One region of the Moraxella nasicaprae genome, then DNA from elsewhere that is predicted to be linked to it. Evidence: riboswitches for the same ligand, from Rfam matches in the RefSeq annotation. Region 1 holds a riboswitch; the other holds the start of a gene.
What was found. A riboswitch is a leader RNA that binds a small molecule or an ion and turns the genes downstream of it on or off. The one in region 1 is predicted to bind thiamine pyrophosphate.
Positions count from the first base shown of each region.

Region 2: it holds a riboswitch for thiamine pyrophosphate, as region 1 does, so the genes downstream of both, thiM (hydroxyethylthiazole kinase) here and thiC (phosphomethylpyrimidine synthase ThiC) in region 1, are expected to answer to the same signal.

Region 1 covers NZ_CP089977.1:1,024,845-1,041,556, forward strand. Annotated here, with positions in the region: gene LU297_RS04790 (uroporphyrinogen-III synthase) at 1-81, shown strand, start outside; gene grpE (nucleotide exchange factor GrpE) at 261-773, shown strand; gene dnaK (molecular chaperone DnaK) at 948-2,855, shown strand; gene nqrM ((Na+)-NQR maturation NqrM) at 3,045-3,299, shown strand; gene LU297_RS04810 (MFS transporter) at 3,569-4,750, shown strand; gene hisH (imidazole glycerol phosphate synthase subunit HisH) at 4,804-5,439, opposite strand; gene hisB (imidazoleglycerol-phosphate dehydratase HisB) at 5,464-6,057, opposite strand; gene def (peptide deformylase) at 6,247-6,768, shown strand; gene LU297_RS04830 (NirD/YgiW/YdeI family stress tolerance protein) at 6,917-7,255, opposite strand; gene LU297_RS04835 (ABC transporter ATP-binding protein) at 7,424-9,265, opposite strand; gene LU297_RS04840 (hypothetical protein) at 9,458-9,808, shown strand; gene thiC (phosphomethylpyrimidine synthase ThiC) at 9,874-11,727, opposite strand; TPP riboswitch at 11,830-11,945, opposite strand; gene LU297_RS04850 (D-amino acid dehydrogenase) at 12,108-13,358, shown strand; gene LU297_RS04855 (WG repeat-containing protein) at 13,365-15,182, shown strand; gene LU297_RS04860 (RidA family protein) at 15,209-15,568, shown strand; gene LU297_RS04865 (valine--pyruvate transaminase) at 15,614-16,712, opposite strand, start outside.
Region 2 covers NZ_CP089977.1:389,314-406,025, forward strand. Annotated here, with positions in the region: gene LU297_RS01630 (MaoC family dehydratase) at 1-832, opposite strand, end outside; gene LU297_RS01635 (3-oxoacyl-ACP reductase) at 863-2,233, opposite strand; gene LU297_RS01640 (MFS transporter) at 2,419-3,768, opposite strand; gene thiE (thiamine phosphate synthase) at 3,765-4,430, opposite strand; gene thiD (bifunctional hydroxymethylpyrimidine kinase/phosphomethylpyrimidine kinase) at 4,427-5,245, opposite strand; gene thiM (hydroxyethylthiazole kinase) at 5,242-6,057, opposite strand; TPP riboswitch at 6,273-6,373, opposite strand; gene LU297_RS01660 (acetyl-CoA C-acetyltransferase) at 6,584-7,867, shown strand; gene LU297_RS01665 (hypothetical protein) at 7,914-8,201, opposite strand; gene LU297_RS01670 (hypothetical protein) at 8,225-8,521, opposite strand; gene LU297_RS01675 (hypothetical protein) at 8,537-8,854, opposite strand; gene LU297_RS01680 (carbon starvation CstA family protein) at 9,523-10,995, opposite strand; gene LU297_RS01685 (DUF5363 family protein) at 11,125-11,313, opposite strand; gene scpC (succinyl-CoA:acetate CoA-transferase ScpC) at 11,696-13,210, opposite strand; one part of gene prfB (peptide chain release factor 2) at 13,493-14,515, opposite strand; one part of gene prfB (peptide chain release factor 2) at 14,517-14,588, opposite strand; gene LU297_RS01700 (HAD family hydrolase) at 14,691-15,368, opposite strand; gene LU297_RS01705 (YidB family protein) at 15,481-16,176, opposite strand; gene LU297_RS01710 (hypothetical protein) at 16,304-16,712, opposite strand, start outside.

The DNA of each region.
Region 1 (16,712 bases):
TATCCAACCAGCCTTGTTAGCTGCATTGCCAACCTTGACCCCAAGACGATTGCATCAAGCATTACCAAGATGACAGCCTAGCCAATCTTATCATGGTGCAGTATCTTTGCATCTTTTTATCCTTTGTCACGCCCAAATCACCCAAAAAACCGCCCAATTTGACAAAAATATCAAAAACTTTTGTTTTTTGTCTTGAAAATTACCGCCTTAACCTTTATCAAGTTGGGGAATTTAATTGTTAAACATTGGGGCAACGAAAAATGACGACCGAACCAACCACCGAAGAAATCATCGAGCAGACGACCGAGCAGGACGAAACCAGCCAATTACAAGAGCAGCTCATTGCCTTGCAAGAAGAAGTCAAAGCAGCCAAAGAAGCTGCCGCTCGTGCCAATGCCGAAAGCTATAACGCTCAGCGTCGCATGGAACAAGAAACCGACAAAGCCAAAAAATACACCCTACAAAAGTTCGCCAAAGACTTGCTTGATGTGGTGGATAACTTGGAGCGAGGCTTGGAGGCTTCTGAAAAAGCAGGAGCGGACGAGAGTGTGTTGGAGGGCTTGCGTTTGACTCACAAATCATTGCTCAGCGTCCTTGAAAAGCATGGCGTGAGCGTCATCAACCCAGCAGGCGATAAGTTTGACCCAGAAAAACACGAAGCGGTCGGCATCGCACCTGATGTGGAAAAAGATGTGGTTGGCACAGTATTGCAAAAAGGCTATGCCCTTAATGACCGCACGCTACGCCCTGCCATCGTGATGGTGGGTGGCTAAGGATTTTATCAATAATTTCAATGGGTTAAAGACAAATAATTTTTTAAAAATATAAAAAATTTTTGATAATCTGCCCTTGAAAAGCAAATTTGCAACCAAATATAGCACTCAAAGTCCAAGCGAATGTATGACTTGGAAAGCTGAACAAAATTTTAAAATAATCGGAGAAAAATTATGGGTAAAGTTATCGGTATCGACTTAGGTACAACCAACTCTTGTGTGGCAGTGCTTGAAGGCGACAAAGTTAAAGTCATCGAAAATGCAGAAGGTGCTCGCACCACGCCATCAATCGTTGCCTTTAAAGATGGTGAAACGCTGGTTGGTCAATCAGCCAAACGCCAAGCCGTCACCAATCCAAAAAACACCCTATTTGCGGTCAAACGCCTGATTGGTCGTCGCTATGATGATAAAGTCGTTCAAAAAGACATTTCACTTGTGCCTTTTAAAATCGTCAAAGCTGACAATGGTGACGCATGGGTAGAAGTCAACGACAAAAAACAAGCACCGCCTCAAATCTCGGCAGAAGTTTTGAAAAAAATGAAAAAAACCGCCGAAGACTATCTGGGCGAGACCGTAACCGAAGCAGTTGTGACTGTTCCTGCTTATTTTAACGATGCTCAGCGTCAAGCCACCAAAGATGCAGGTAAGATTGCAGGTCTTGATGTCAAACGCATCATCAACGAGCCAACCGCTGCTGCCCTAGCCTATGGCGTGGACAAAAAAGGCGGCGACCGCACCGTAGCAGTTTATGACTTAGGTGGTGGTACTTTTGATGTCTCTATCATTGAGATTGCTGATGTGGACGGCGAACAACAGTTTGAAGTGCTGGCAACCAATGGCGATACGCACTTGGGCGGTGAAGACTTTGACCTTGCGTTGATTGACTTCTTGGTTGATGAGTTCAAAAAAGACACAGGCGTCAATCTAAAAGGCGACCCACTTGCCATGCAACGCCTTAAAGAAGCTGCCGAAAAAGCCAAAATCGAACTGTCAGGCAGCCAATCTACTGAGGTAAACCTGCCATACATCACTGCTGATGCGTCAGGCCCTAAACACCTTGAAATCACCATCAGCCGTGCTAAGCTAGAAGGCTTGACCGAAGAGTTGGTATCTCGCACCATCGCACCGTGCAAAATCGCCCTAGAAGATGCAGGTCTATCAGCGTCTGAGATTGACGATGTCATCTTGGTTGGTGGTCAAACTCGTATGCCACTTGTCCAACAAAAAGTGCAAGAATTTTTTGGCAAAGAGCCTCGCAAAGACGTGAACCCTGACGAAGCAGTAGCGATGGGTGCTGCCATTCAAGGTGCGGTACTTTCTGGCGACAAAAACGATGTACTATTGCTTGATGTAACACCACTAACCCTAGGTATCGAGACCATGGGTGGCGTGATGACTGCCATTATCGAAAAGAACACCATGATTCCTACCAAAAAATCACAAGTGTTCTCAACCGCTGCCGACAACCAGCCTGCGGTCAGCATTCAGGTGTATCAAGGCGAGCGTAAGATTGCCAATCAAAACAAACTGCTTGGCAACTTTGACCTAACCGACATTCCGCCAGCACCTCGTGGCGTGCCACAGATTGAGGTTACCTTTGACATCAACGCAGATGGCATCATGAACATCTCTGCTAAGGATAAAGGAACTGGCAAATCACAGTCTATCCAAATCAAAGCAGACTCTGGTCTGTCTGATGAAGACATCGAAAGAATGATTCGTGAAGCCGAAGAAAATGCCGAAGCAGATAAGAAATTTGCTGAGCTTGCAGGTGCTCGTAACGAAGCAGATGGTCGAATCGCTGGCGTTCAAAAAGCCCTAAAAGATGCCGCTGACAAAGTCACTGATGAAGAAAAAGCCTCAGTAGAAGCTGCCATCAGCGAACTAGAAGCAGCCACCAAAGAAGATGATGTTGATGCCATCAAAGCAAAACTTGAAGCATTGGACAACGCTTTCTTGCCAATCGGTCAAAAAATCTATGCTGACACTGGCAATGCTGGTGCAACAGAGCAGCCGACTGCCAACCAAGCTGCCGATGATGGCGTGGTCGATGCTGAGTTTACCGAAGTCAAAGATAAATAATCTTTTGACATCGTCTTAAAAAAATAAATGCACCGTCCAACATAATTTGGGCGGTGTTTTTGATGATACCAAGCAAACTTTGTATCAAGCATAAACAAACTTAATACAAAATACTGATGCTGTATTTGCTATAATGTGTCCAATATTTAAACAACAAACCAACGATAGCAACGAATAAGAGAGCCAATGATGAGCGATATTCTTAGCCAATTCCTACCAATCCTTGCGGTAACTTTTGGGGTGTTTTTGCTGTTCTTTTTATTCATGGGCGTGGGTTATCTGGTCAAAAAACAACCACTCAAAGGTTCATGCGGTGGTGTTGCCAATCTGATGGGCGATGAATATTGCCAATTTTGTGGCAATGACCCAAATAAGTGCGAAAGTCAAGCCAAACTTAGCCCAGAAATTCAGCACAAGGCTCAAGCCATCTCAAAATCCGCCTAACACAAACAGCCACAACTTTTTTTGTTGTGGCTGTTTTATTTTTGGTACATCTTGCACAAGATTTGGCATACTCACTTTGAATACCACTATTTTATGACAAGCTACCAACAAACCAAAAAATAAAATTCAGCGTTTTGCCTTAAAATAGCTTTTTATTTTTATGATTCATATAAAAACCCTTATCTGATGTGCTAAATTTTATCAATTTTATCCATCACTGAACGCTTTTTGATATAATCAAAAAGCTTTTTTTACTCCTACCACTACCCATGAAATCCAAGCCTGCTTCCAACACGCCTGCTCTTATTATTCTGCTCATTGGGCTAGTCTTGGCTGCGGTCAATATGCGTTCGCCTCTTGTGATGATTGGCTCAATCGCCAGCACCTTACAAGAACGACTGGGATTGACCGCCAGCGACATCGGCTATCTTGGTGCGTTGCCCATGCCTTTATTTGCAGTCGGCTCACTGTTTGCCCCAGTGCTTGCCAGACGCTTCGGCTTAGAAAAGATGATGATTGGCATGACATCACTGCTGGCAATCGGGGTGGCTACTCGGGTTTGGTTTGGCGTGATGGCGTTGTACATCGGCACACTGATTCTATCTTTTGCCATTGGCATGCTCAACGCCTTAACCGCCCCATTCATCAAACAATATGCACCCAATAACATCGCACTTGCCACAGCAATATTTAGCCTTAGTATGTCCACCATGGCAGGTATTGGTGCATGGGTGGTACTGCCCATCGCTACAAGCACCTCATGGCAGATGGCGATGAGTTTTTGGGGAATATTTGGATTGGCAGCGGCACTGGTGTGGCTTTATGTGTATCGCACCCATCACAGTCCTCGCCAAAGTTCACTCATCACCAATCATCAAAAATTTAATGCATGGCGGTCGGCAGCAGCTTGGCAAATGGCGGTATTGCTAGGCTTGCAGTCATTTTTATTTTATGCGGTGGCAAGTTTTTTACCGTCCATCGCCACTTGGTCAGGATTATCCACCAGCGACGCCAATTTTTCGGCATTTTTATTTCAAATCATGGCACCCTTAGCGATTTTATCCCTAACCATTCTCATCAAACAAGGCTGCCCTACTCGTCTGATTGGTGTGACAGGGTGTGTATTTAATGCTTTGGGAATATTTGGCATCATCTATCTGCCCACTTATTTGCCCTATTGGGCAGCGATGATGGGTTTTGGTTGTGCGATGGTATTTACGCTTAGTCTGATGATGTTTTCGTTTCGCACGCAAAATACCGACCACGCCCGAGATTTGTCAGGCATGGTGCAGGCGGTAGGGTATTCATTGGCGGTATTTGGACCGCTTGGAGTGGGGCTGTTGTTTGAATATACAGGCGACTGGCAAGTAGCGTTGTGGCTACTTGCAGCATTGATGCTCATCAATCTGCCATTTGGCTATTTGGCAACTTCTGATAGGCAGATTGATTGATTTGAAGATGAATAAACTGCCAACCACCAACCGACCGTCACGGCAGGATTGTTTTAGGGTTGCCATTTGATGAAATTGGACAACAGTCTTAATCCTGCTTCATGGCTTTTTTCGGGGTGAAACTGAGTGATGAACAGATTATCACGAATGACGCTGGCACAAAAAGACTGCCCATAATGGGTATTTGCCACAATCAATCCAGCCGTATCATCAGGGTCGCAATAATAACTGTGGGTAAAATAAAAATGCTGATGATTGCAGCCTTGCCACAGTGCATGATTGGTGTCGGCACTCACCACATTCCAGCCTACATGAGGAATTTTGATGGGCGTGCCATTGTCACACCACGCATCATCAAATCGTCGAACCGTACCAGATAAGACACCAAGACACGCCACATCGCCCTCTTCAGAGTGATTAAACATCGCCTGCATGCCCACACAAATCGCCATCACAGGCTTGCTATCAAGTGCTTGCTTAACCGCCACATCAATGCCATGCAATCGCATATTTGCCATCGCATCACGCATCGCACCCACACCTGGCAACATCACTTTATCAGCAGCGTTGATTTGCTTTGGGTCGCTGGTGATGACAACATTACCTCCTGCCACAGTCAAGGCATTGGCAACAGAATAAAGATTGCCCACACCATAGTCAAGCAGGGCGATGGTTGGTGATTTCATGATATTTTCCCAAAATCCAAAAAAGAGTTATAGCATTTCTTTGGTTGATGGCAACACGCCTGCGGCTCTTGGGTCGTATTCAACCGCCATACGCAAGGCTCTTGCCAATGCCTTAAAAACGCTTTCGATTTGATGGTGGCTGTTTTTGCCTTTTAGGTTATCAATGTGCAGCGTGATAAAAGCGTGATTGACCAGACCATAAAAAAACTCACTGAACAAATCCACATCCATTGTACCAATGTGCGAACGAGTAAATGGCACTTGCATGTGCAGACCTGGACGACCAGAAATGTCCACCACCACACGGCTTAGGCTTTCATCAAGTGGTGCATAAAAATGCCCATAACGGCGAATGCCTTTTTTATCGCCCAAAGCGGCTTTAAGTGCTTGCCCAATGGCAATGCCAACATCTTCGACACTGTGATGGTCATCAATGTGTGTATCGCCCACACATTTGACATCAAGATCAATCAGTCCGTGTCGCTTGATTTGATCAAGCATGTGATCCAAAAATGGTACGCCTGTGTCCAACACGCCCTGACCTGTGCCATCAAGATTGATGCTGACACTGATTTGAGTTTCGGCGGTATTACGAGTGATGGTGGCGGTGCGTGCGGTCATAAAAATCCTTGTAACTAATGGCAAAATACAGGTTGAATGGCTTTATATTTTTGCACAAAAGGTAAATTTTTCCAACTGATTTTTATTCATTATCTACGGTCAATGAAGGGGCGGTACAGTCAGATTTTTATTTTTGCGTTTTTTGTTTTATAATGAGACACAGTCACTTAATAACATAAAGAGTATCCCATGGCACTACTTCCTATTTTAGCATATCCTGATCCACGCCTACGCACCATCGCTCAGCCTGTGGCACAGATTGATGACGACATCAAGACTTTGATTGATGATATGTTTGAGACCATGTATGCCGCCAAAGGCATCGGTCTTGCCGCCACCCAAATCGACCGCCATGTACAGGTCATCGTGATGGACTTGGCTCGTGATGGCGAAGAACCTGCTCCACAGGTGTTTATCAACGCCAAAGTCACTCCCTTGACCGAAGAGCTTGCCCCCTACCAAGAAGGCTGTTTGTCAATTCCTGAGGTGTACGACACCATCGAACGCCCAAGCCGTGTACGAATTGAGGCATTAGACAAAGAGGGTAAGCCATTTAGCATCGAAGCAGATGGCTTGCTGGCGGTGTGTATCCAGCACGAGATGGACCATCTAAACGGCGTATTGTTTGTGGATTATTTATCTTCGCTCAAACAAAGCCGAGCCAGAGATAAGGTCAAAAAAGTCATCAAAGCTCGTGAAAGAAACAGCTAACCACAAGCCCCAACTGGGGCTTTTTTAGAAATCAGGCACGCTCCCACCGCCCAAACCATACGCCCCAAACTCGCCACTCTTACACCGCATAGGTGGTTAAATCAATACTGATACAAAAAACCACCAGTTCATCGCTGGTGGTTTTGGTTTAGTGGATTTGCACAAAATCAGCATCGATTTCCACACGATTGGATTTACGACTGATGTCCACCTCGCCTGTGATGGTGACATTTTTGCCGACCAGCTCTTGTGGGTTATGGTAATAATCATCATCAATCTCCACAATAACCTTGCCTGAGGTATCTTGTAGTTCAAATTTCTCTCTACCAAGCACTCGCACAATCTTGCCCGTGATGCTTACATGGCTGTCGTCCATCATTGTTTTGACGGCAGCGGCTTGCACAGTCTGTGTGCCATAGTTTGCCTGTGCAGTCATTGCAGTGGTGCCAATCAGCAGGGTTGCTAGCATTGTCTTTAAAACTTTCATAAAAATCTCCAAAATTAATTCTTTAATATACAAAACGATTCATCGTTTCGATGGATATATTTAATCACAGTAAACTTAAAGAAACCTTAAACACCCTTAACATTCGTCAAAAATATCAAAAAAGTTTGTAATCAATTGATTTATATAAGATATTTTTTATCAATCAGACTATTCTTCCGCCAAGAATCCACCAGATTGCCTTGCCCAAAGACTGGCATACACGCCATTTTTGGCAATCAATTCATCATGACTACCCATCTCAACAATCCGCCCCTGATCCATCACCACCAGCTTATCCATTGAGGCGATGGTCGAAAGTCTGTGGGCGATGGCGATGACGGTTTTGCCCGCCATCATCTTATCAAGGCTGGTGGTAATGGCGTGTTCTACTTCGCTATCTAACGCACTGGTCGCCTCATCAAGAAGCAAAATTGGTGCATTTTTTAGCATCACACGAGCGATGGCAATACGCTGACGCTGACCACCAGAGAGCTTGACACCTCGTTCACCCACTTGGGTGTCCAGCCCTGTATTGCCGTGTTTATCTTGTAGTGTCTGGATAAATTCCCACGCATGAGCTGCTTTAGCGGCGGCGATGATTTCGTCATCGGTGGCATTAGGGCGACCGTAAGCGATGTTTTCTCGTACGGTGCGATGCAAAAGCGAGGTATCTTGGGTAACCATACCAATCTGCTGGCGTAGAGATTCTTGGGTTAATGTGCTGATGTCTTGTCCATCAATCACGATTTTACCACCGCTGACATCATAAAATCTAAGCAATAGATTTACCAAAGTGGATTTGCCAGCACCAGAACGACCCACCAATCCCACTTTTTCGCCTGCGTTAATGGTCAAATTAAACCGTTCAAGCAGTCCGATTTTGTCATCGCCTTTACCATAATTGAACGATACTTGGTCAAACTCAATCTTACCCTGTTCCACATGAAACATTTTGGCATCAGGGCTATCTACCACAGCGTGTGGCGTAGTCAAGGTGTTCATGCCGTCTTGTACTGTACCTAAATGCTCAAACAAAGATGCCGTCTCCCACAGCACCCAGTGTGTCAGACCTTGTAAGCGAATTGCCAATGCACCAGCTACTGCCACCGCACCAGCACCCACCACGCCTGTATACCACAGATACACACTCATGGCGATACTGCCCGATACAGTGATGACTGCAATCAAAGACACCAAAATTTCAAGAATGGAGACCAGACGCATCTGGTTATGCACCTTACCCAAAAAATGCTGCATGGCTTCTTTGGCATAAGACAGCTCACGGCGAGAATGACTAAACAGCTTGACCGTGCTGATGTTGGCATAGGCATCGGTGATGCGTCCTGTCATCAAAGCTCGTGCGTCCGCCTGCTCTTGGCTGACTTTTTGTAATTTTGGCAATAAAAACACCAAAAGACCAACCACCATCAGCACCCACGCCACAAAAGGTATAGCAAGTAGCGGATGAATGCTGACCAGCACCGTGCCAGCCCCCACCAAAAAAGTACCAATGAATACAAATACACCAATGAGCGTCATCGCCACATCACGCACCGCCAAAGCAGTTTGCATCACTTTGGCAGAAACTCGACCAGAAAACTCATCTTGATAAAACTGCATGGACTGTCCTAGCATATGCTGATGAAAAATCCAGCGAAGTCTCATCGGTACAACACCTTGTAGCACCTGATGATGAATGGTGGTTTCAAATAAAAGAACCATAGGAATGATGGCGGTAATGGCAAGCATGGTTAGCAGCTCAGTCTTTTTGGTTTGCCAAAACTCCTGTGGGCTATACATACCTAGCCAATCAACAATTTGCCCCACCCATGAATAAATAAATGCCCAATAAAGCCCAGAGATTGCGGTTAATACCGTAAACAAAAGTAGCCAGCCACGATAGCCTACTGTACAAGCATAAATGAACGAAAACAGTCCACCTGAATACTTAGGCAGGTTAATGTCTGGATAGGAGTCTAGGCGTTTTTCAAAATACGAAAAAAAAGACATTCTCTTTACCTATTTTTTAATTTTTTCATATTATAGCAGATTTTTAGACACGCCTTATTGACAAAGTATTCATCTATCAAACCAAAATAGTATAAATAAAACAACTTTTCTAATAATAGTGTATCGCTTGACAATCCAAAAAAAAAACGATAATAAATTTTTATGTTCTTTGTGTTTATCAAGGAATTTATCATGAAAAAGCTACTGGCAATTCTAGCATTTACCCTACCCATGACTGTTTTAGCAAATGGCAATCTGCCTTTTGTGGGCAAGAAGCAGTTTTGGAGCTACTGCATCAGCGGTATGGGCTACACTCATTATCTGGAAATCAAAAAGAATGGCAATGCCAAAATCTATACGGTCAGCAATAAAACAAACAGAGTGGGAATGGTCGAATATCAAGGCAAGTATCGCACAGTGATGGAAGATTCAGAAGGTCGGTATTTTAAAGTGTTAAATCGCCGACAAATTGCCCTAACTGACAGTCAAGGTAATATTGACTATGATTCTTGCGGCGAAGAGGCTGTGATGAGATTACAATAATTCAAACCGCTCCACAAAAAAACAAAGCCATCAAAAAACGGCTTTGTTTTTTTATTGAGATACATTTAGGCTTTTAAGTACAGCTCACTCCCTTGCTCGGCAAATTTCTCTTTCATTTCTTCCATACCTTTGGCGTATTCACGCACATTTTGGGTAATTTTCATTGAGCAGAACTTTGGCCCACACATCGAGCAAAAATGAGCCGATTTATGAGCCTCTTTGGGCATGGTTTCATCGTGCATTGCCCTTGCCGTATCTGGGTCTAGCGATAGATTAAACTGGTCTTCCCAGCGAAACTCAAATCGTGCCTTAGACAGGGCATTATCTCGCACCTGAGCGGACGGATGTCCTTTGGCAAGGTCGGCAGCGTGGGCGGCGATTTTATAAGTGATGATACCGTCTTTGACATCTTTTTTGTTGGGCAAGCCCAAATGCTCTTTTGGCGTAACATAGCACAGCATTGCCGTGCCATACCAGCCAATCATCGCCGCCCCTATTGCACTGGTGATGTGGTCATAACCAGGTGCGATGTCGGTGGTCAAAGGTCCTAGCGTATAAAAGGGGGCTTCTCCGCAGTGTTCTAACTGCAACTCCATATTTTCTTTAATCATGTGCATAGGCACGTGTCCTGGCCCTTCTATCATCACTTGTACATCATGCTCCCACGCTCGTTTGGTCAGCTCGCCTAAGGTTTTAAGCTCGCTAAATTGAGCTTCGTCATTAGCATCTTGGATACAGCCAGGGCGAAGTCCATCGCCCAGACTAAACGAGACATCATAGGCTTTGGCAATTTCACAAATCTCATCAAAATGCTCATAAATAAAGTTTTCTTTATGATGAGCCAGACACCACTGAGCCATAATAGAGCCACCCCGAGAGACGATGCCCGTCAAGCGATTGGCGGTGAGTGGCACATAGCGAAGTAGCACACCAGCGTGAATGGTAAAATAATCCACGCCTTGCTCGGCTTGCTCAATGAGTGTATCCTTAAAAATCTCCCAAGTCAAGTCTTCTGCCACGCCATTTACCTTTTCTAAGGCTTGATAAATCGGCACTGTACCAATCGGTACAGGGCTATTGCGGATAATCCACTCCCTTGTTTCGTGAATATTTTTACCCGTTGATAAATCCATAATGGTATCGGCTCCCCAGCGAGTTGCCCAAGTCATCTTGGCAACTTCTTCATCAATGGACGAACCTAGGGCGGAATTGCCGATATTGGCATTGATTTTGACCAAAAAATTTCGCCCAATAATCATCGGCTCACTTTCTGGGTGATTGATGTTACAAGGGATAATCGCTCGCCCACTAGCAACTTCTTGACGCACAAATTCTGGGGTAATTTCTGTTAGGTTATTTGCCCCAAAGTTTTCGCCTTTGTGCTGACGCATATCCACGCCCTCGCGCTGTTTTTGGTTTTCACGAATGGCGATATATTCCATTTCAGGGGTGATAATGCCAGCTCGTGCGTAGTGCAGTTGGGTTACATTTTTGCCTTTCTTGGCTCGGCGTGGTTTGGTGATGTGAGCAAAGCGAATATCTGCGGTGCGAATGTCATTTAATCGTGCCTTACCAAAATCCGATGTTAAACTGGGCAAGACTTCGCTGTCATCTCGCTCGGCAATCCAGTTTTCACGCAGTTTGGGTAAGCCCCGATTTAAATCAATACTCACACTTGGGTCGGTATAAACGCCAGAAGTATCATAAACCAAAATGGGGGGATTTTGTTCAAAGCCGTCTTTGGCAAGCCCTGTGGGCGTATCAGTCAGGGAGATTTCACGAAATGGCACACGAATGTCGTCTCGTGAACCTGTTACATAGACTTTTTTGGAAGCAGGCAAGATACGGGTTAAATCTTTGGCATCTTGTTCGTGCTGGTTGATAAGTTCGGTTGGGGATTGATTTGCGATTTGGCTCATCATAATTTCCTTTTTAAATGGCTAATAAACAAATCAAGCCATCAAAAATCTTATGATGAAAAAGTATGATTGATGTAATACCAATCATTAAAAGACTTTGTAAGATTTTGAAAACTTGATTTCCTACGGCGGTACGAACCGCATCAGGTTCAACGGATTGCCAATGGCTCTCAGCGGTTTTTATTTGCACAGCAAAAACCGCACTCCGTCAAGTTGTGTTTATTGTAGCACAATTTTTAGGCAAATTAGACATTTAGCCAGATTGGTATTTTTAATCAAAAGACCACTTTTATTCAAGATAAAATAATTAAAAAACCCACCAATACATGTTATGATGGCAATTCTATGAATGTTTTTTCGTGTAATGTTGGAGGTGGGATATGAATATCATTGTCTTAGGGGGCGGAGTCATCGGCACAACCACCGCCTATTATCTTGCCAAATCTGGGGCAAAAGTTACCGTCATTGACCGCTGTGCCAATGTTGCCGAAGAGACAAGCTTTGGCAACGCAGGGCAGATTTCGCCCGGCTATTCAACGCCTTGGGCAGCTCCAAGCATTCCAATGAAAGCGGTCAAATGGCTGTTCCAAAAGCACGCTCCCCTTGCCATTTCTCCTGACGGCACAGGCTTTCAGCTTTCGTGGATGAAACAAATGCTTGCCAACTGCAACGCCCAAAAATACGAGATTAACAAAGAACGCATGATGCGAGTTGCCGAATACAGCCGAGATTGTATCCGTGCTTTGCGTGATGAAATTGGCATTGATTACGAACACCGCACAGGCGGAACTTTACAGCTCTTTCGTAAACCTGCTCAGCTTGAAGCAATGAAACTAGATACCAAAGTGCTTGATGAGTGCGGTGTACCTTATGAAGTCTTGGACAAAGATGGGCTTGTGCGTGCTGAACCCGCCCTCGCTTATGCCAGTGCCGAGCTTTTGGGCGGTCTAAGACTACCCAATGACGAAACAGGCGACTGTCATTTATTTACCAAACGCCTTGCCGAACACTCTAAAACTTTGGGCGTAGAATTTAAATTTAACACCGTCATTGACAAAATTATCTTTGATAATCAAAAAGTTACAGGCGTGGTGGCAAATGGCGAAACCTTGACGGCAGACGGTTTTGTCTTGGCGTTAGGGAGCTATTCTCGGGCAATGGCAAAGGATTTGGGGCTTGATTTGCCTGTGTATCCTGTCAAAGGTTATTCCTTAACCGTGCCAATCGTGGACGAAACAAAAGCCCCTGTTTCCACCGTGCTTGATGAAACTTATAAAATCGCCATTACTCGCTTTGATAAGCGGATTCGTGTGGGCGGAATGGCAGAGCTATCAGGCTTTGACAAATCCCTAAACCCTGCTCGCCGTGCCACACTGGAAATGGTTACAAAGAGCCTATTTGACGGAGGCGACTTGCCCAATGCCAAATTTTGGACAGGACTGCGTCCAATGACCCCAGATGGCACACCCATCATCGGAGCGACCAAGTTTGATAATTTATTTATCAACACAGGACACGGCACGCTGGGCTGGACGATGGCGTGTGGTTCTGGTAAGTTGCTTTCTGATATTATTTTAGGTCAGCCGACACAGATTAAGATTGATGGGCTTAATATTGAGCGTTATCGGTAATTGGTTATGTTAAAATTTTTGTTATCAAGTTGTTTGTTGTTTGCCAATATTGCCTTTGCCAATTCGGTATTTTTTGAAATATTTGATAAAAAAGACGACCAAGAAGTTGTTGGCATCATTACCGCTAATGGCAAAACCATTATTCCCACAAAATATCAGCACATTATCCAAAATAATGATGATATTGATGGCAATAAGGATAGAAAATGGGTTGGTATTTATGAAAATGACAACAAAGAATATACCGACTACTACACATTAGATGGTCAATTTTTAAAATCACAAGCAAGCACTATACCTTATTCAGAATATGAATTACCCAATTTAATGCTTGATTATCCCGATATTAATGATAAGGAAAAGCTTGCAAAAGTTAATTCTGAAATAGAACAAAAAATCAATCAATTAAGTGAAGAAGATAGAGAGTACAGTTATAAAACAAATGTTATTATCAATAGTTATTTGTCTTTAATCAATCGCAAAACTGGCAAACAAACACCTTTAACCGATAAAAAGATTGCCAAGCTGTCTCGTTTTCAAAATGTTGGCGAGCGAGAGCTTGGGGTTATTGGTGCAAGGGACGAAAATGGCAAATGGGGCTTTATTGATGATGATGCCAATTGGGTTATTCCACCCCAGTTTAATGATTTGAATGATGACCATCGCTCTTTTGCAAAACCCTTACCCAATCATATTTTATCCATTTATCAATTTTATAAAAAAATTGATGATAATTATGAAAGGTGTTGGAGTTTTGTTTTTAAAGATGGTAGTACAGCAGGGGAATTTGATTTTTTTAAAGGTTTTGAAAAGCACTCAAAATATGGCAACATTGGCTTTGCCGAGCCGTGTGGTGCTTACTTGTCAGACCATAATGGCATTATTAACGATAAAGGCGAATGGCTAATTACACCACAAAAAGGTAGGCAGTTACTCTCACTTCCTGATGAACAAGATTTTGTCGCCATTCAGAATGTTGCCATTGATGAACAATACAATGATAAGCATATAGACAAAATTGGTTTTATGGATATGTCGGAAAGTATCAAAATTCCCGTTAAATTTTACTTTCCCAATTCTCGTGAGATGAATTTTGATAGCAATAATGCACAAGTGGCATTTACTAATGAGTTAATGGCGGTTAGTGAAGAGAAAAACAGCCCTTATTATGGCTTTATTGACCGCACAGGTGATTGGGTCATTGAGCCAAACCTAATTACCAATAATTCTAATAGTTACAATTTTGATAATCACGGGTTTTCTTATACTTTTTTGCCCAATAACGAACACCAAGCCAAAGAATATGAAATTGCCAAATCACAATTTGGCTTATCCGATTTTTTATTTCCCAATAGCCTTTCTGGTAGGCGAGTGATTGATAAAACAGGCAAAGAATTATTTAAGGATTTGGCTGGCGATTTTTATAATTTTAATGATAAAGGTTATGCGGTTTTTATCAGTCATAAAAATAAAAATTTGCAAGGCGTTGTTGATAAAAATGGGCATTTTGTCATACCGCCCCAATATGATAATTTGGATTTAGCCGACAATGTTATCATTGCCACCTTAGAAAAATCCAATAAAGAAGAAATAAAACACATGGGCTTATTGGATTATCAGGGCAATGTTATTTTGCCTTTTGAATATCAAACCATTACCGATTATACTTTTATGCTTGATGATAATGCCGTTTTTGTTGTGCGACATCATAATGGTAAATATGGTATATTAGATAAATTTGGTAATTGGCTATTGCCTTTACAAGACAAAAATTTAAGAATTTTTGATGAAGGCATTTGGTTTAAAACCATTGGATTTAATTAACTCTTTAATCAATGTAGGTAACTTTTATGAGTGAAATCATTAAACTAGACAGCAACGAAACCATTGCCGAAATCGCTGTTTATAATGGCGTGGTATATTTGGCAGGGCAAGTGCCTGATGATGACAGCCTTGATATTGTTGGGCAAACTCGGCAGGTTCTTGCTAATATTGACAAAGCCCTTGCCAAAGCAGGCACGGACAAATCTCGCCTTTTGACCGCCCAAGTGTTTATCAAAGATTTAAATGATTTTGATAAATTTAATGCCGAGTACAAGGCGTGGATACAGGGTAATGTTCCGCCCACCCGTGCCACCGTGCAAGCCAATCTGGTCAATCCAAACTGGCTTGTGGAGATTGTGGTGACGGCAGCTACAAAACCAGCCTAAAAAACCACCTAAAAAATCCGCTCAAATGGCGGATTTTTATTTTTATTACTGCATCGCATAGAGTTCTCGCACAACCCTGCCAATGGTTGCAATACCGTCTTTGAGTGTCTGGTCGTCTTGGGCGATGGATAGGCGAATGCACTGTGTGGCGTGCGGATAATCTTTGGTATCCACGCCAACAAAGAAATGCTCGCTTGGAATGATGAGCGTGCCTTGTTCTTTTAAGATTTCATAGAGTTTGGTGGTCGATATTGGTAAATCCTCAAACCATACCCACAAGAAAATCGCCCCTTCGGGTTTATGAATTTTGACTGGAAAATTGGCAAATTCTTTCTGCAACAGCTGAATTGCCAAAGCAGCTTGCCCATGATAAAACGGCTGAATCACCGTATCTGACAGCTCTTTGATGCGGTCATTGGCAAAAAGCGGTGTTGCAACCGCTGCCCCAAAACGCACCGGAGAAAGATTGACAATCGCATTCATATTGCTGATTGCTTGCACAATCTGTGGATTGGCGACAATAATGCCTGTTCTGGCTCCTGGCAAACCCACTTTGGATAGACTAAAACACAGCACCGTATCTGGATTCCATGACAAGGTCGTCTTAGGATAAATCACATTAGGAAACGGCATGCCATAAGCATTATCCACAATCAATGGCACTTGATACCGCTTGGCAATCTGAGCCAGTCTTTGCATCTCATCATCGGTCAAGACATTGCCTGTTGGGTTGGTTGGACGAGAGCAGCAAATCGCTCCGATAGTGCCATTTTTTAATTCTTCTAAATTTTCAAGGGCTTCAAAATCAATTTGATATTTAAAAAATCCTTCACGACCCTCATGCGTGGCTGAACGAATAATAGGCTTAACACCCACAAAATGCACGCCATCGATATGCACATCAGCATAGCCCACATACTCAGGTGCTAAGGGCAACAAGATGGATTTGTTGGTACCGTCAGCAAACTGCCCTGCAAACAAATTAAATAGATAAAAAAACGCATTTTGCGACCCATTGGTCAGCACAATATTATCCGCGGTCAGTTTCCAATCATAATGACGATTAAAAAACTCAACCAAAGTCTGGATAAACTTAGCATCGCCTTGCGGGGTGGAATAATTGGCAATACTCTCCAAGGCATCA
Region 2 (16,712 bases), 640 kb from region 1:
ATTCAATACCGATTTGACAAGGAGTGTCGCTGATAAGCTCAACCTGCGATGGTAAAAATATCGGCTGTTTAAAAGTCACATCGACACGATAAGAATCTGGCAATTCATAGGTCTTGGCAAGGATTGCCAATGCTTTTGCCTTACTCCACATACCATGAGCGATTGCCTTTGGAAAGCCAAAAGCCCTTGCTGACAATGGGTGTAGATGAATCAAATTAAAATCGCCCGACACGAACGCATAGCGTCTGCCAATATCTTCGGCAATGCTCAGCACTTCATGTACGCCCCCTGCCATTGGTTCAGGTTTTGGGGTGGCGATGGGTCGTGGTGCGGTAGATTGCTCTTTGGGTTGTTTGGATTTTTTTTGACGACACAAATAAGTCGATACCCCCTCCCAAATCAGCTCATCGCCCACAGATACGCTGGTGATGAAATCAAACTGCTGCCCTTTGTCATGTCCACGCAAATTATCCAAACGCACCGACATACTGACTGTCTGGGTATCAAAAATCGCCCGATGTACCGTCACGCTATTTTCTAGATGTACCAGTCCAAGCATCGCAAATGGAAAGTTTGGCTTTGCCATCATGTTCATCTGCAAAGTCTGAGACAATACCGCAAAATAAGTCGCTGGCACTCGTCCATCGTCCACAAAACCACAGATTTTGCGGTATTCTTGCAAGTTGGCTTGGTCAATTACCAGCTTATCCACCACATAGACATCATCAGGCAAAGTAGTTGCTTTTTTGTCATTACTTGGCAATAGGCTTTTGATGACATTGGCGTAAGTGGTGTGCATCTTTGGCAACTGGTCAAATTGTTTTTTTGACATACATTATCCTACTGTTTATTGACGAACCAATCATGCACCCAAGATACTCTGACCGCAAACACGCACCACACGACCATTGATACCGCCTGCTTGTGGTGCAATCAGCCAAGCAATCGTCTCAGCCACATCAACAGGTTCGCCCCCTTGTGTCATCGAGTTCATACGGCGACCCGCCTCTCGAATGGCAAATGGAATTTGCCCTGTCATCTTGGTTTCGATAAATCCTGGTGCGACTGCATTGATGGTGCGATGAGTGCCTTTAAATAGTTTGGCAGTCGCCTCAACCAAGCCAATCACGCCAGCTTTACTCATTGCATAGTTGGTCTGACCTAGATTGCCAGCGATGCCCGAAATGGACGATATGCACACGATGCGTGCAGCATCAGACAGACCATCGTGTGCCAATAGATAATCATTGATGCGTGCAATGGCAGTCAAGTTAATGCCTAGCACCAAATCCCACTTATCCTCACTCATGTTTGCCAAAGTCTTATCACGAGTTACGCCTGCATTATGCACCACACCATCAAGCTGACCACAAGCACGCACAATCTGCTCGCCTGCATCGTCTGCTGTGATGTCAAGCGGTAATGCCTGACCGCCAATCTGTCCAGCCACTTTTTGTAGCTCTGGCAAGGCTTGTGGTACATCAAGACAATACACTTTTGCCCCATCTCGTGCCAAGATAGTGGCGATGGCTTGACCGATACCACGACTTGCCCCTGTTACTAGGATTTTTTTGCCAGCCAAAGTGTCATTGGTCTGATAAGATGATTGGCAAATCGTAATCGGCTGACCTGACACATAGGCAGATTTTGCTGACATGAAGAAATTTAAAGTGTGTTCCAGTTCGTTTTCTGCACCTTTTTGTAGGTATAGCACTTGGGCGGTGATGCCTTTTTTAAACTCTTTGGCAACCGACTTAACAAAACCCAACAACGCTCTTTGAGCAAGGGCAAAATGCACATCGCCCCCTGTGCAACAATCAGGGCGAGCAATGACAATGATTCTGCCTGATGACTTGATACGACGAGCAATCAGATGAAAAAACTCATAAACCTGTTTTAGGTCATCGCTGTTTTTTAGGTTGGTGGCATCAAAAATTGCCACTTTAAAGCGAGCATTCTCATCGCTCAATCGCTCAGTTAAGCTGGTGCTGGCAAGCGTCAATAATTCGCCTTGATTGGTGGAAATGTTGGCAGATAGCTTGCCCAAAATCTGTGCCAACTGCTGACGCACCGCCTCATCATCGCCCACAGACAGACCCAGTGCCACCTCGCCACGCAAAATCGGCTGACCTGCTTCATAGCGGTCAAGTTTCATTGGGACAGGCAGTCCTAGATTTTTGGCAACTTTTCTACCCAAAGAAGACTGCATCAATTCGCCATAACGGTCACTCATAATTTCTCCCAAAAATTGGCTGTATTGCTATTTTATTTTATGCTAACACCTTACCACAAAATCATCAAAAAACCAAACCCAACTTACATACCAAATACCACATTTAACGCACAAAAAACCGCCAGCCAGCTTAATGAACCCATCAAAACACCGACCGACGGTTACAAATAAAGCAGTAAAGGCAATCAGGTCAGCGTGGTCTGCTTAGTCTCACGCACCATCAATAAACCAATCAACGACAGCACCGCATTGACAAGCATATAGCAGCCCACGCCAATAAGACCAAACTGAGCGTTAAGCTTGATGGCGACGATGGTTGCTACACTTGCCCCCAAAATGCCCGCCAAAGTAAAACCAAGCGACGCACCCAGATAACGCACCTGCGTGGCAAATAACTCAGGCAAAATCACCGCCATTGGTCCAAAATTTGCCCCAAGCAAAACCATGCCAATGCCAATAAAACCATACAGCCCGACCGCCTGATACACCAAGCCATCTTGTGCCAATAACATCGGCAAACACAGCCCAAACACACCAATCAGACTGGTGCTGGCAATTAGGACAGTTTTGCGACCCAGTTTATCACACAGATGACCTGCCGCCACAATACTGATGGCAAATACCACCGCCCCAAACAGCAATGCCATCGTAAACTGCTCACTGGGCAAACCTAAGCCCTGTGCATGCCCAAAATCAGACAGCTGCGTACTGCTCTTTGCATAAATCTGCCCAAAAATAACCACCATATAAAATTGCACATAGCCAATAATAGCAATCAAAATCGCCTTAAAAAACGGCACTTTATGCGTTGTAAAAATCTGCTTAATGGGCAATTTGTGTAGTTTATCCTGATTTTTTGCATGGTCAAAAACCGCACTTTCTTGCAGAGTAAGACGCACATACAGACCAATCATCACAAGGCAAGCAGATGCAATGAACGGCAATCGCCACGCCCAAGCACTGACCGCCTCTTTACCTAAGCCAAGTGCCAATCCCAAAAAGACCAAGTTCGCCAAAAACAGACCTAGTGCCGCTCCCAGCTGCGGAAAGGCAGTGAATAATCCTCGCTTGCTTTGTGGGGCGTTTTCCAATGCCACCAATGCCGCACCACCCCATTCGCCACCAAGTCCAATGCCCTGCAAGGTACGACATAAAAATAGCAATACTGTCGCCCATACGCCAATGCTGGCATAAGTTGGCAAAAGACCAATCACCACCGTTGAAACACCCATCAACAGCAGTGAAATGACAAGGGCATTTTTTCGCCCCAAAGTATCGCCATAATGCCCAAACAACATCGCCCCCACGGGTCGTGCCAACAGATTGACCGCAAAAGTGTAAAGTGCTGCAATCTGACTGGCAACAGGGTCACTATGGTCAAAAAATTGCTCAGAAAACACCAATACCGTCGCCATTGCATAGATATAGTTGTCAAAATACTCAATGGTTGTGCCAGTCATTGTAGCGATGGCGACTTTTTTGGGGTTGTTTTTTTGGGGTAAAGACAGATAATGATTATCGCCAGATTGGTTCATTTTAGTTGCTCCACAGCAGTTATGATGTTGTCAGCTTGCGTGATGGCAGAGATGATTGCCACGCCATTTGCTCCATAAGTACGCAAAGTCTGAGCGGATTGATGTGTGATGCCACCAATTGCCACAAAAGGTTTTTGGATACCAGCTTGTCGCAAAATTTTGGGAAATTCGATGCCGACAGCAGGTTTTTGATCGCTTTTTGATTGGGTTGGGAAAATCGGACCTGTGCCAAAATAGCTCACTTGCGGTATGCTATCCCAATATCGAGCCTGTTCCAGAGTATTGACCGACAGACCCAGAATCATCGGTTTGGGCATTTCTTGGGCAATGTCAATAATCGACTTATCCCCCTGTCCCACATGAATGCCGTCCACGCCAAGTTCAAAGGCAAGCTCCACCATGTCATTTAGAATAAACGGCACGCCATACCGCTGGCACAGCCGCTGGCATTCTTTGGCAAGTTGTTTTTGTTCGCTTGGATTATCTTGCAGCGAAAATGCTCCCTTATCTCGAAATTGGTAACAGCTGATTCCTGCTTGCAAGGCTTGATGTAGGATATTTAGCAGATGCTCGCTGCGGTCGCCTGCTAGATGCCGACAGTCTTGTGTTCCTGCGATAAAGTATAAATTTAGGATTTTGGGGTCAAATGATGACAAATTCATAACAGATGTTTCCTTGCTTTGATGGCGTCCGCCCCTGCCCAATGATTGACAGGATTGATGCCGCCTCCGACCTTAATGGGGTTGGCAATGGCGTGCGTGATGAATGCCTTAGCGTCTTTGATGGCATCCATCATCGGCACACCTTTGGCAAGCTGAGCTGTCAGGCAAGCTGAAAAACTACAACCAGTGCCGTGCGTCCCTGACTGTAAAATCCGTCTTTGCTCCACAAAAAATCTTGAACCACCTACCGACACCCAATCACGACACCACTCATCATCACGATGACCACCTTTGATGATGACTCCTTTGATGCCCATTTGATGCAACTTATCAATGGCAAGCTGTAAGCTGTCATCATCACTAATGCTCAATCCTGTCAAAACTTGTGCCTCTGGAATGTTGGGCGTGATGACATCTGCCAATGGCAATAATTTTATCAATGCCGTTACCGCATTTTCTTGTAATAAATTTGCCCCACCTTTGGCAATCATCACAGGGTCGATAATCAATTTGCCAACGCTTGCCTTGTGCTGTACCAAAAAATCATACACCGCCTGTATGCTTGCCACATCGCCAAGCATACCAATCTTGCACGCCTTAATACTAAAATCATCAACCACCGCATGTAGCTGGCTTGTGATGGTCTTAGGCGGTATCTGATGAATATCAAACACACCTTTGGTGTTTTGGGCGGTGATGGCGGTAATCACCGAAGTGCCAAACACCCCGCACAGCCCAAAAGTTTTCAAATCTGCCTGTATGCCTGCACCGCCACCAGAATCCGACCCTGCGATGGTTAGAGCTTGATACATCATGACAATCCTCCTTGATACTCATCAATCTTGGCAAATTTGGCAACCGTGTCATCATCAATCGCCCCAAGACAATCCATCAGCCCCACATAAAACTGCCCCAACTGGGTTTGTTCCAATCGAGCTGCCACCAATTCTCCTGCCACAGCATAGCTACCAGCTGCCGCCACAACCGCCTGCAATGCCTCAGATGGATTTGCCACCGCCAAAAATGCACCGCACACGCCAGCCAAAAGACAGCCAGATGCGGTAATCTTGGGAAACATTGGTGTGCCATTATTGATGGTAAAGACCACATCGCCATCACTGACATAATCCACCGCTCCGCTAACCGCCACAACACAGCCGTATCGATTGGCACAGTCTTTGGCAAGCATCGCCACATCAGCATGACCACAGCCAGCGTCCACGCCTTTGGCTTGCCAATCCACACCTGCCAAAAACGCCACCTCGCCAGCATTGCCACGAATGGCAGAAAAACGAATTTCGCTAAGCAGTTTTTTGGCAATCTGTTGACGATAAGCAGTTGCACCAGCACCCACAGGGTCTAGCACCACAGGCTTACCCAGCTCATTCATCGCCTTGCCAGCCACAAGCATCGCCTCTACTTGTGTGATGCTCAACGCCCCCATATTGATGACCAAAGCATCGGCAATGGCAGGCACTTGACTCATCTCATCAAGTGTGGACGACATGAATGGCGATGCACCAATGGCAAGCAATCCATTGGCGGTAAAATGAGCAGACACCAGATTGGTGATGTTATGCACCAAAGGGTTTTGCTGGCGAATCTTGGATAGATACTGAAAATTCATAAATTCTCCCTAAAAACGATTTTATTCATCGAAGATTGATGGCAGATTGTCATCAACCACCAGTATTTAGGTCAAATTCATCAAGACAGTAAGCACTCATCAAAATTGCTTGGACAATATGATGCTTACCAAAAAGACAAAAGCCCTTTTAGGTCTTGATAAAACAGACCCAAAAAAGGCTTAGTTAGGACGGCAGACAACCGTCAAATAAATCAAATAAGTTCATCTTAGTTCCCTACGCCAGTGCTAACTGTATCAGGTTCACGGGTATCATCTCAGCCTGACCATCACGGTCTAGGCACCCCGACTAAATTTTGTCATTTAGTTTAAACAAATCAAAAAATATTGTCAATATAAAATAAATCACTGTATAAAATTAAATCAAAATAATAACCATAAGTATTCAAATATAAATTTCTTATAATATTTTATTATAATATAAGGAAAAATTGGCTTAATTCATGATTTTGTTGGTAAATAATGCTAATCTAAGCCCAATCACCATTCATCAATTAGGAAATTTCACATGACCATCAAAAAAGTCGCCATCTTGGGCGGAAATCGCATTCCCTTTGCTCGTAGTAACGGTGTGTATGCCGATGCCAGCAATATTGATATGTTAAGTGCTGCATTGGACGGTTTGGTTGAGCGGTTTGATTTGGCGGATAAAGAGATTGGCGAAGTTGTTGCTGGCACTGTCCTAAAACACAGCAATGACCTAAATCTTACCAGAGAATCACTGCTCAACACTCGCCTATCGCCAACCACACCAAGCTACGATATCTCCCAAGCGTGCGGTACAGGCTTGCAGGCAGCATTTGCTGTTGCCAACAAAATCGCACTTGGTATCATCGATAGCGGTATTGCAGGCGGGGTGGACACGACTTCGGACGCACCGATTGCCTTAGGCGATGGCGTGCGAAAATCCTTGATTCGACTGGGTAATGCCAAGACCGCCAAAGACCGCCTGACCGCTCTTAGCACCATCAATCCAAAACAACTGCTTGCTTTCCCCCAAAATGGCGAACCACGCACTCGTCTATCGATGGGGGAGCATCAGGCCATTACCGCCCTAGAATGGAACATCAGCCGTGCCGCCCAAGATGAATTGGCTTATCAAAGCCATCAAAATCTTGCCAAAGCCTATGCCGAGGGGTTCTTTGACGACCTAATCACACCATACAAAGGTCTTAGCCAAGATAACAACCTGCGTGCCGATACCACGCTTGAAAAACTTGCCAGCCTAAAACCTGTATTTGGCAAAAAGAATGCCAACCCCACGATGACCGCTGGCAACTCCACCCCATTAACCGATGGTGCATCTTGTGTTTTGCTTGCCAGTGACGAGTGGGCAGATAAACACGGTTATAAGCCCCTAGCCTACCTAACCCATCAGCAAACAGCGGCGGTGGATTTTATTGGTAAAGAAGGCTTGACCGAAGGACTTTTGATGGCACCTGCTTATGCTGTGCCAAAAATGCTTGCTAAGGCTGGTCTGACTTTGCAGGATTTTGATTTTTATGAAATTCACGAAGCCTTTGCATCACAGGTGCTATCGACACTTGCCGCATGGGAAGATGAAAACTTTTGCAAAAACCGCTTGGGTCTAGATGCACCGCTTGGCTCAATCGACCGCACTAAACTCAATGTCAATGGGTCAAGTCTGGCTGCTGGACACCCTTTTGCCGCCACAGGTGGGCGAATCCTTGCCAGTGCTGCCAAACTCCTTGCCCAAAAGGGCTCTGGTCGTGCATTGATTTCTATCTGTGCTGCTGGTGGTCAGGGTGTAACCTGCATCCTAGAACGCTGATTGACAATCCAAAAAAAACAGCACCGTCATTGGTGCTGTTTTTTATTCATTGATTTTTCGATTGTTGTCGCCACGCCTTATATTTCATATTGGCAAATAAGATTGGCCATATACCAACTGCATATAACGCCCCGCCCAGCCATTGAAAATAAAGCGTTTCCTCGCCAAACATATGATTGGTATAAACACCCAATAAAAAGAAAACGATGGTAAATAACAACCAATCTAGCTTGATTGTCTTGCCGTCCCAATAACAAAATACCAAACTGGCAAGTCCCAAAAATGCCAATATGCTCATCGTCAAATCAAAAGAAAAATCATAATATGTCATCATCGTCTAACTCCTTGATTGGTTGGTTAAAATTTTTTTATTCTAAATTTATCCCTAAAAATATGGGAACGAAGCAACTGTTCATATTGCGGACGAGAGCTTTGAGAAACAACCAATGATATGATTAACACCATCGCCAAATGCATTGCCATGACATTCGCCGTCTGCTTTTCTGGATAATGCCACAATAAAAAAATACTGGGCAAAAACCCCACCGCTATATGTAGCAGACGCCACCAGTGAATTTTCTTATCATGAAATAGCATGACTAACAAATAAAACTGACATGCAAAAACCAGCTCTGTTGCAAAAAATCCAAGCATCACAACACTCCTTGATTATTCCGCCCAAAATACCCTTTCTTTCAGCTGAGCAACCTTCCACCCTTGATAAAACCAAATAATGAAAAAAGGCGACATTGCTCTTGTTACGGCAGCATAAACATAATTAAAAGCGGAAGCACCCAATTCTTTTCTTAGCTCGTTGGTCTCAATTAGATTTTGTGTCTCAACAATATCTGAATGTACAGCAGCCATCGCAACCAAAACCAACACAATCAATACATGTATCATGGTCGTAAATTCAATGACATGTTTTCTCCAAAACAGCAAGGTAAAAAAAGCACCAAAAATCAATGCCATAAATACATTCGCCATCCATCAAACCTCCATATCATCAATAGACCGCATAAGCAGTCTATTGATATTGTTTAGATATTATTGATGAATTTGGTCTTTGCCATCTGTATCTAAACACTTCTCGTTCAAACTTTTTACCATCATCACGACTGTTGGTTGTTCTTTGTATTTTTGCCATCAGAATTACCTTATTTGGATTTGGTATCATTCTTTGAAGGTTGTGAATCAAATCGCCAACTTTCAAGCCAAGAAATACCATCTGTGATGTTAAAAGCACCTTCCATGAAAGCCTCTATTCTGGCTTTTAAAACACCCATATTTAATCTTAAACCACCGCCATGAAGAGATTTACAAGACACATCGGTCGCAGACCGCATCTATCCAATTTTTATAAAGTTATTTGGGATTATTTGCCATCATCGGCATGAGCGATGCTTGTTGCCAGCATCGTGATGAGCGTACCAGTCATCAATAGGTGATGTGTTTTCATAAAAAACTCCTTTTTTGATTAAGATAGACATTGCACAAAGAAAACAATAATCAGCACATCTTCCTTGTGCATTTTTATACTATTACAAATTTATACTATTACAAAATAATCTGTCTGTCAATATTTTTTATTAAATAAACTTAATAAAAAACACGACAGCCTAAGCCATCGTGTTTTTTGATTATCTGACGATGATTTAGTCGTCTAACTGCTGCTTAGTTGGGCGAACCATCATCATGAATACCACAAAAGACACCGCAGTAATCGCCAATCCCAGCCATACCGACAAGTCATAATCCAATCCCAAGCCAATCGGAGCATTGAGAATAAAGGTGGTACATACCGCTGTCATGAATATCGCAGGCACGGTAGATACCCAGTGGAATTTCCCTTTATTCATCAGATAGGCAGAAGTTACCCATAGTGTTACCATAGCTGTGGTTTGGTTTGCCCAACCAAAATAACGCCACAAAATCTGAAAATCAACTTTGGATACCAAAAAGCCCACCACGAATAACGGCAAAGCAATCATCAAACGCTTCATCAATGTTTTTTGTTCAAAGTTCAGCCATTCAGCAATCGTCAAACGAGCCGCACGAAATGCTGTATCACCTGAGGTAATCGGCAAAACCACCACGCCAAGCACCGCCATGATACCGCCAGCCATGCCTAACATGCCAACCGCAGAATCATAGACAACTTTTGACGGTGTACCTTGCAATGCCTCCACCAATCCAGCTTGACTGTCATAAAAACTTAGCCCCACCATACACCAAATCAAGGCAATCACACCCTCGGCAATCATCGCTCCATAAAAGATAAAGCGAGCCTCTTTTTCATTTTCGGCACAACGAGCCATCAGTGGTGTTTGCGTGGCATGAAAACCAGAAATCGCCCCACAGGCAATGGTCAAAAACAAAATTGGCCAAATCGGCACATTGTCTGGATGCATATTTTTGAAGAAATCAGCAAAACCAATGTCTGTACCGACCGTACGGAAAAAACTGATGTCATTGGCAAGCAAGCCATACAACATACCAAAAGTCATGAATAACAACAATGCCCCAAAAATTGGGTAAATGCGACCAATGATTTTGTCAATCGGTACTAAGGTTGCCAAAATATAGTAGGCAAAAATGACGGTCGTCCATACCGCCAAGATAGTCTCTTTTGACCAACTGCCATTGGTTGCACCACTCAAATCCATCGTGATGTTTGTCAATAATGAAGCAGGACTTGCCACAAACACCACGCCCACCAGCAGCAGTAGCAATACCGCCAAGATGTTCATAAAGTGTTTAAAAGGCTTGCCCAGATATTTACCAGCCAAAAATGGTAAATTCGCCCCACCATTACGAATGCTTAGCATGCCAGTCAAGTAATCATGCACCGCACCTGCAAAAATACAGCCAAACACAATCCACAGCATCGCCACAGGTCCATACAACGCCCCCAAGATTGGCCCGAAAATCGGACCTGTACCAGCGATATTTAGCAGTTGAATCAGCCAAATTTTGCGTTTTGACATCGGTACATAGTCCACACCATCAGCCATCGTATGAGCTGGTGTGGCTCGCTCTGGACGAATGCCAAAAATCCTCTCAATGACTTGGCTATATAAAAAATAGCCCATCAATAGCAAGGCAACGCACGCCAAAAACCATAACATATCTATACTCCCTATAACCCAAATAACATCACACAATCCATCAGCAAACCCAGCAATCAGCCAATTTGCCAATCCTTATCACTCATTTGACAAAACATCATCTTGATACACAAGCCAACTTACACTCGCTCATTTGGCATCATTAGCCTCATCTGCCTGAACGGGCAAGCGATGTTCGATGCGTTTGCCATTGTCATCAAACTGATATTTTGGCACGCAGCTACGACAGCCGCCTTGCTCCACACCCATGTCTTTGCATAGCTGGTTATAGGCATTCCATAATTTTCGCCAAAAACCGACATTTTCTTGATTAGACATTGATACTCCTTATCAGTTGCTTGTCTTTGTTTTCATTCTATACAAATCAGCAACAATACGCAAATAGTTTATACATAAATCAATAATCTCATTACCCAACATAATCCTATTGCCCAATCAACACAACATCGTCACGCAATCATCATGCCTGACAGACAGCAAGAGACACTCTGTTTAAACATCGACCCAAGCATTGTCACAAAGCTGATTTTAAGATGGCAAACTGAGTATGCTACACACCAAACGCCCATCTTGCCTAAGCAGTTGAGTGGTTAAACATGATTGTTAGCACCGTATCATCAATTCTCATTAATACAGCAGTAAACATCAAGCCATAAAAAAACACGACAGCCTAAGCCATCGTGTTTTTTGTTTGATTTGATTATTTGATACGCATATCGCCAGTTTCGACAAAGCGTTGATGCCATGATAGGGCTTCTAGCAAAATGTGCGGTGTATGTAGTCCGCCTGCTTTTTCGGCACGGTCGTAATAATCTCTTAGCATATCACGGTAGTCAGGGTGTGAACAGTTGTCAATAATCAGCTTGGCACGCTGACGAGGCGACTTGCCACGCAAATCTGCCATACCCTGCTCAGTGACGATGAACATCACATCGTGTTCGGTGTGGTCATGATGCGATACCATCGGTACGATTGCAGAGATTGCCCCGCCTTTGGCAGTTGATGGACTGACGTAGAATGAGAAGAAACCATTGCGAGTGAAGTCGCCAGAACCACCGATACCGTTCATCATCTTAGTACCCATGATGTGTGTTGAGTTCACGTTACCATAGATGTCCGCTTCAATCATTGAGTTCATGCCAATGACACCCAGACGGCGAATCACTTCTGGGTTGTTGCTGATTTCCATTGGGCGTAGGATAATCTTATCTTTTAGGAATTCGATGTTTTCATTAAAGCGAGCCAACGCATCAGGACTGAACGACAAAGCAGTCGCAGAGGCAGTTTTCATCTTTTTGGCTAGGATTAGGTCAAGCATGCCATCTTGAAGCACTTCGGTATAACCTGTCAAATCTTCAAATGGTGCATCAAGCAAGCCTGCCATCACAGCGTTCGCCACATTGCCCACGCCTGATTGTAGTGGCAGCAAGCTCTTAGGCAAACGACCAGCCTTGACTTCATGGTCAAGAAAATCAATCACTTGGGCGGCGATGGCTTTTGAAACCTCATCAGGCTCAGCAAATTTTGAGTTACGGTCGCCAGCATTGGTCAAAACAATGCCCAAAATCTTGTCAGCAGGACAATCTAAGGCAGTTGTACCAATGCGGTCAAACGCACCAATGATAGGAATTGGCTTACGATGTGGTGGCAAACCAACCTCAGCATAGACATCGTGCATGCCTTCTAGTCCAGCACTCAATGCTCCATTGATTTCGATGATGACTTTTTCGGCATTATTAACCGCTTCAACGCCATGCCCAATACCCATCGCAGGAATGATTTTGCCATCTTCGGTAATGGCAGTCGCCTCAATGATGGCGATGTCAAACTTACCATAGAAACCTTGACGCATCTGCTGCTCGACATGCGATAGGTGCATGTCTTGATAAGCGGTATTGCCAGCGTTGATACTGTTACGCAATGTTGGGTCTGATTGGAATGGTGAGCGGAATTTAATGGCATTGGCTTCGGCAAGCACACCATCACACTCAGGGGCAGTAGAAGCACCTGTTACCATACCAATGCCAAATGATTCGCCACGAGCGTGAGCAGCTTTGGCTTTTTCAGCGATGGCGGTCGGTAGAGCTTTTGGATAGCCTGCACCTGTAAAGCCAGTAATGGCAAGATTCATGCCGTCCTTGACAAATTCAGCGGCAGCTTCGGCACTCATCACTTTTTGGCGTAAGGCTTCATTTCTGATGCGTTCGATACTCATTGTGTTATCCTCTTGTTTTTTGGGTCATCGCCCAACAGTTTCCAAAGTATTGAATTTACAGTTGTAAATCATCTTTGATTTTACCATTAGATGAGATGTAAATAAATACCCAAAATGAAATTTCAACCAGCTTGTTTGTATTTATTGTTAATCCATCGGGCATCAAGTAGCAAAAGACACATTTTTTCTGGATTTGTTGAGCTGACATTTGGTTATTTCAAGCCAATTCTTAGCACAATAAAAACAAAAAACCACCGCATGACACGGTGGTTTGATGATGATTTACAATCCAGCTTTTAAACTTGCTTCAATAAATCTATCTAAGTCGCCATCAAGCACCGCTCCTGTGTTACTGTTCTCAACGCCAGTACGCAAGTCCTTAATGCGTGAATCATCAAGCACATAAGAGCGAATCTGCGACCCCCAGCCAATGTCAGATTTGCTGTCTTCTAGGGCTTGCTGTTTTTCCATGCGTTTTTGCATTTCTAGTTCATACAGCTTGGCACGCAGCATTTTCATGGCGGTGTCTTTGTTGGCATGCTGTGAGCGTTCGTTTTGACACGCCACGACCACCCCTGTGGGTTGGTGGGTAATACGCACCGCAGAATCTGTGGTATTAACATGCTGACCGCCAGCACCTGATGAGCGATAAGTATCGATACGCAAATCAGCAGGATTGATGTCAATCTGAACATTATCATCAATTTCAGGGGAAACAAACACCGCCGCAAATGAAGTATGACGACCATTATTGCTATCAAACGGCGACTTACGCACCAAACGATGCACACCTGTCTCGGTGCGTAACCAACCAAAAGCATAATCGCCCTTGACTGAGATGGTTGCTGACTTGATGCCAGCCACGCCACCTTCGCTGATTTCGATGATTTCTGCCTTAAAGCCGTGCGACTCACACCATCTGGTGTACATTCGTAGCAACATCTGTGACCAATCTTGGGCTTCTGTACCGCCAGAACCTGCCTGAATGTCCAAATAGCAATTATTGGCGTCCATCTCGCCAGAGAACATACGCTTAAACTCTAAATCCTCAACCTTAGCACGAGCTTCATCAAGCTCACTTTGCACATCGGCAAGCAAGCTCTCATCATCTGCCTCCACCGCCAGTTCAAGCATGGCAATGGCATCTTCTAAGCTGACATCCAGCCCTTCAATGACACCGATAATGCCGTCAAGCACCGATTTTTCTTTGCTAATCTTGGTGGCAAGCTCTGGATTGTTCCATAGTTCAGGATTTTCCAGTTCCAGATTGACTTCTTCTAAGCGTTCTTTTTTGCCTTCAAAGTCAAAGATACCCCCGTAGCTCTTGCCCACGAGCAGCTAGGTCTTTGATTTGTTCTTGATAAATGGCGATTTCCATAATAACTCCAATAAAACTTTTTTGGTACAAAATATACCAAACACTCATCACAGCACGATAAAATGGCAAATTATACCAAATTTTTTGCCCTGATTGCTAATTTTATGCCATTGCCCAATCTTCAATCCGCCAGCCTTGCTCTTGGGCGTATTTAGTCAATATGGCATCAGGATTGACACACACCGCCTCGTCAGCAAAAGACAACAAGGGAATGTCATTTTTTGAATCAGAATAAGCAATCAATCGGTCAAACCGTACACCTTCATCAGCATATTGGCTGATTAGGCGATTCAGATGATATAGTTTGCCCTCCTTAAAGTTTGGGCGGTCAGCAACTCGACCAGTATAAGCATCATCAATCACTTCCAGCTTGGTTGCCAAAGTATGCTTTTCATCAATCCCAAACAGACCTGCAATCGGCACGACCACAAAATCATTGGTCGCTGAAATAATAACCACCGTATCGCCAGCTTGTCTGTGTTTGTGGATTTGTTGTATGCCCAAAGGTCGCATGTTTGGCTTAATCCAACTATCCAGATACGCTTGTCGATGAGCGTGCAACTTACTCATGCTCTGCGTTTTTAGAAAACCTGCCACAAATTCATTATACTCAACTGCATCTAGCGTGCCAGCAATATAATCTTGATAAAATTTATCATTGGCATTGGCATAGAACTTTGCATCAATCAAGCCTTGCTCGACAATAAACTGCCCCCAGCTATGGTCACTGTCCATATTCAACAAAGTCATATCCAAATCAAATAATGCCAAATTTGCCATTATTTTAGCTCCTGTTTTGCTTATCAAATCCGTCCTAATTATCCCCCATCTGCCCAAAACTTGCAATAAAAAACCAGTCCATACCGACTGGTTTTTTGTAGTCAAAACAAAATTATCTCATGTTTTGCATTTGAGCAAGTAATTGAGCAATCTCATCATTTGCCGCACTTTCTGTTTGCAAATCGCCCTGCGGTGTCAGACCATTAACCACTTGGGGTAATAGTTCAGCAATGCCCTGACAAACCTCATGTTGGCTAGCACCTGTTTGTTGGCAAGCGGCATCAATCTCTTCTGCACCGAATAATTGTTGGATATCGCCAGCATCGATGCCATCATTATCTTGGTCAATATTGACCCAAGATTGAGCCTGACTGCCCATACCCTGATTGGATAGTTTGCCAAGCAGACCTGACAGACCGCCATTTTTTTGGATAAATGCCAACACGATGGGTAATAAAGCAATCAATAGCGCGCCTTTATTAAAGCCACCTTGCTGACCAGCAGACTGGCTACCAAGCACATTACCCAAAATACTGCCCAAATCAGTTGGGCTGGCGGTGGTCTTTTGACCGCCAAGTACACTGCCCAATACAGCATCTAGACCGCCTTGTTGTCCAGCAGACCGACCACCAAGCACATTGCCTAATAGACCACCCAGACCAGCATTCGACTGATTGCCGCCTTGCATAGCACCTGCCAAGCCGCCAAGCAGACCGCCTAGACCAGCTTGATTTTGGGTGGGCTGCTGTGTTTGACCTTGTACGGCATTTTGGATTACTTGGGTAACGATACTTTGTAATAGACTCATTCTGATATTCCTAAAAAAAATCATCTGGCAAGATTGCCAACTTTGACACACATCATAACAAATCCAATCAACAATCCTTGTATTTATTATGCGTTTATCTGTATCATTCTTGTTATCGTCATGCCAATCATCGATATTGACTGGGGCTAAATTTGGATAAAACAACCAATTTGGCAAACTTATTTTTTGGCAACATGTCATCAAAAATCAGTACCGTCATCGACCGCTTTTTTGGCAAAATGATAAAAAACTGCAAACCAATCACTTGTGCCACGCCCAAATCAGCGTGCCATACTTTGACCAAATAGCCTTGCCATAGCTGCTTAGGCTGAGCAAACAAAACACTCTCAATCTGCCAAAGTTCATCAATGCTTTGTGTGCCAAGTGATACAATGCGTCGCTCTATTGCCCACCATACCATCAAGCCCACACAAACCGATAGCCAAACCAACCAATGCCACCAAGACAAATTGGCTGCCAATAGCAATATCGAAAAACAGGCAACCACTCCCAATAAAATCCACCATCGGCGATAA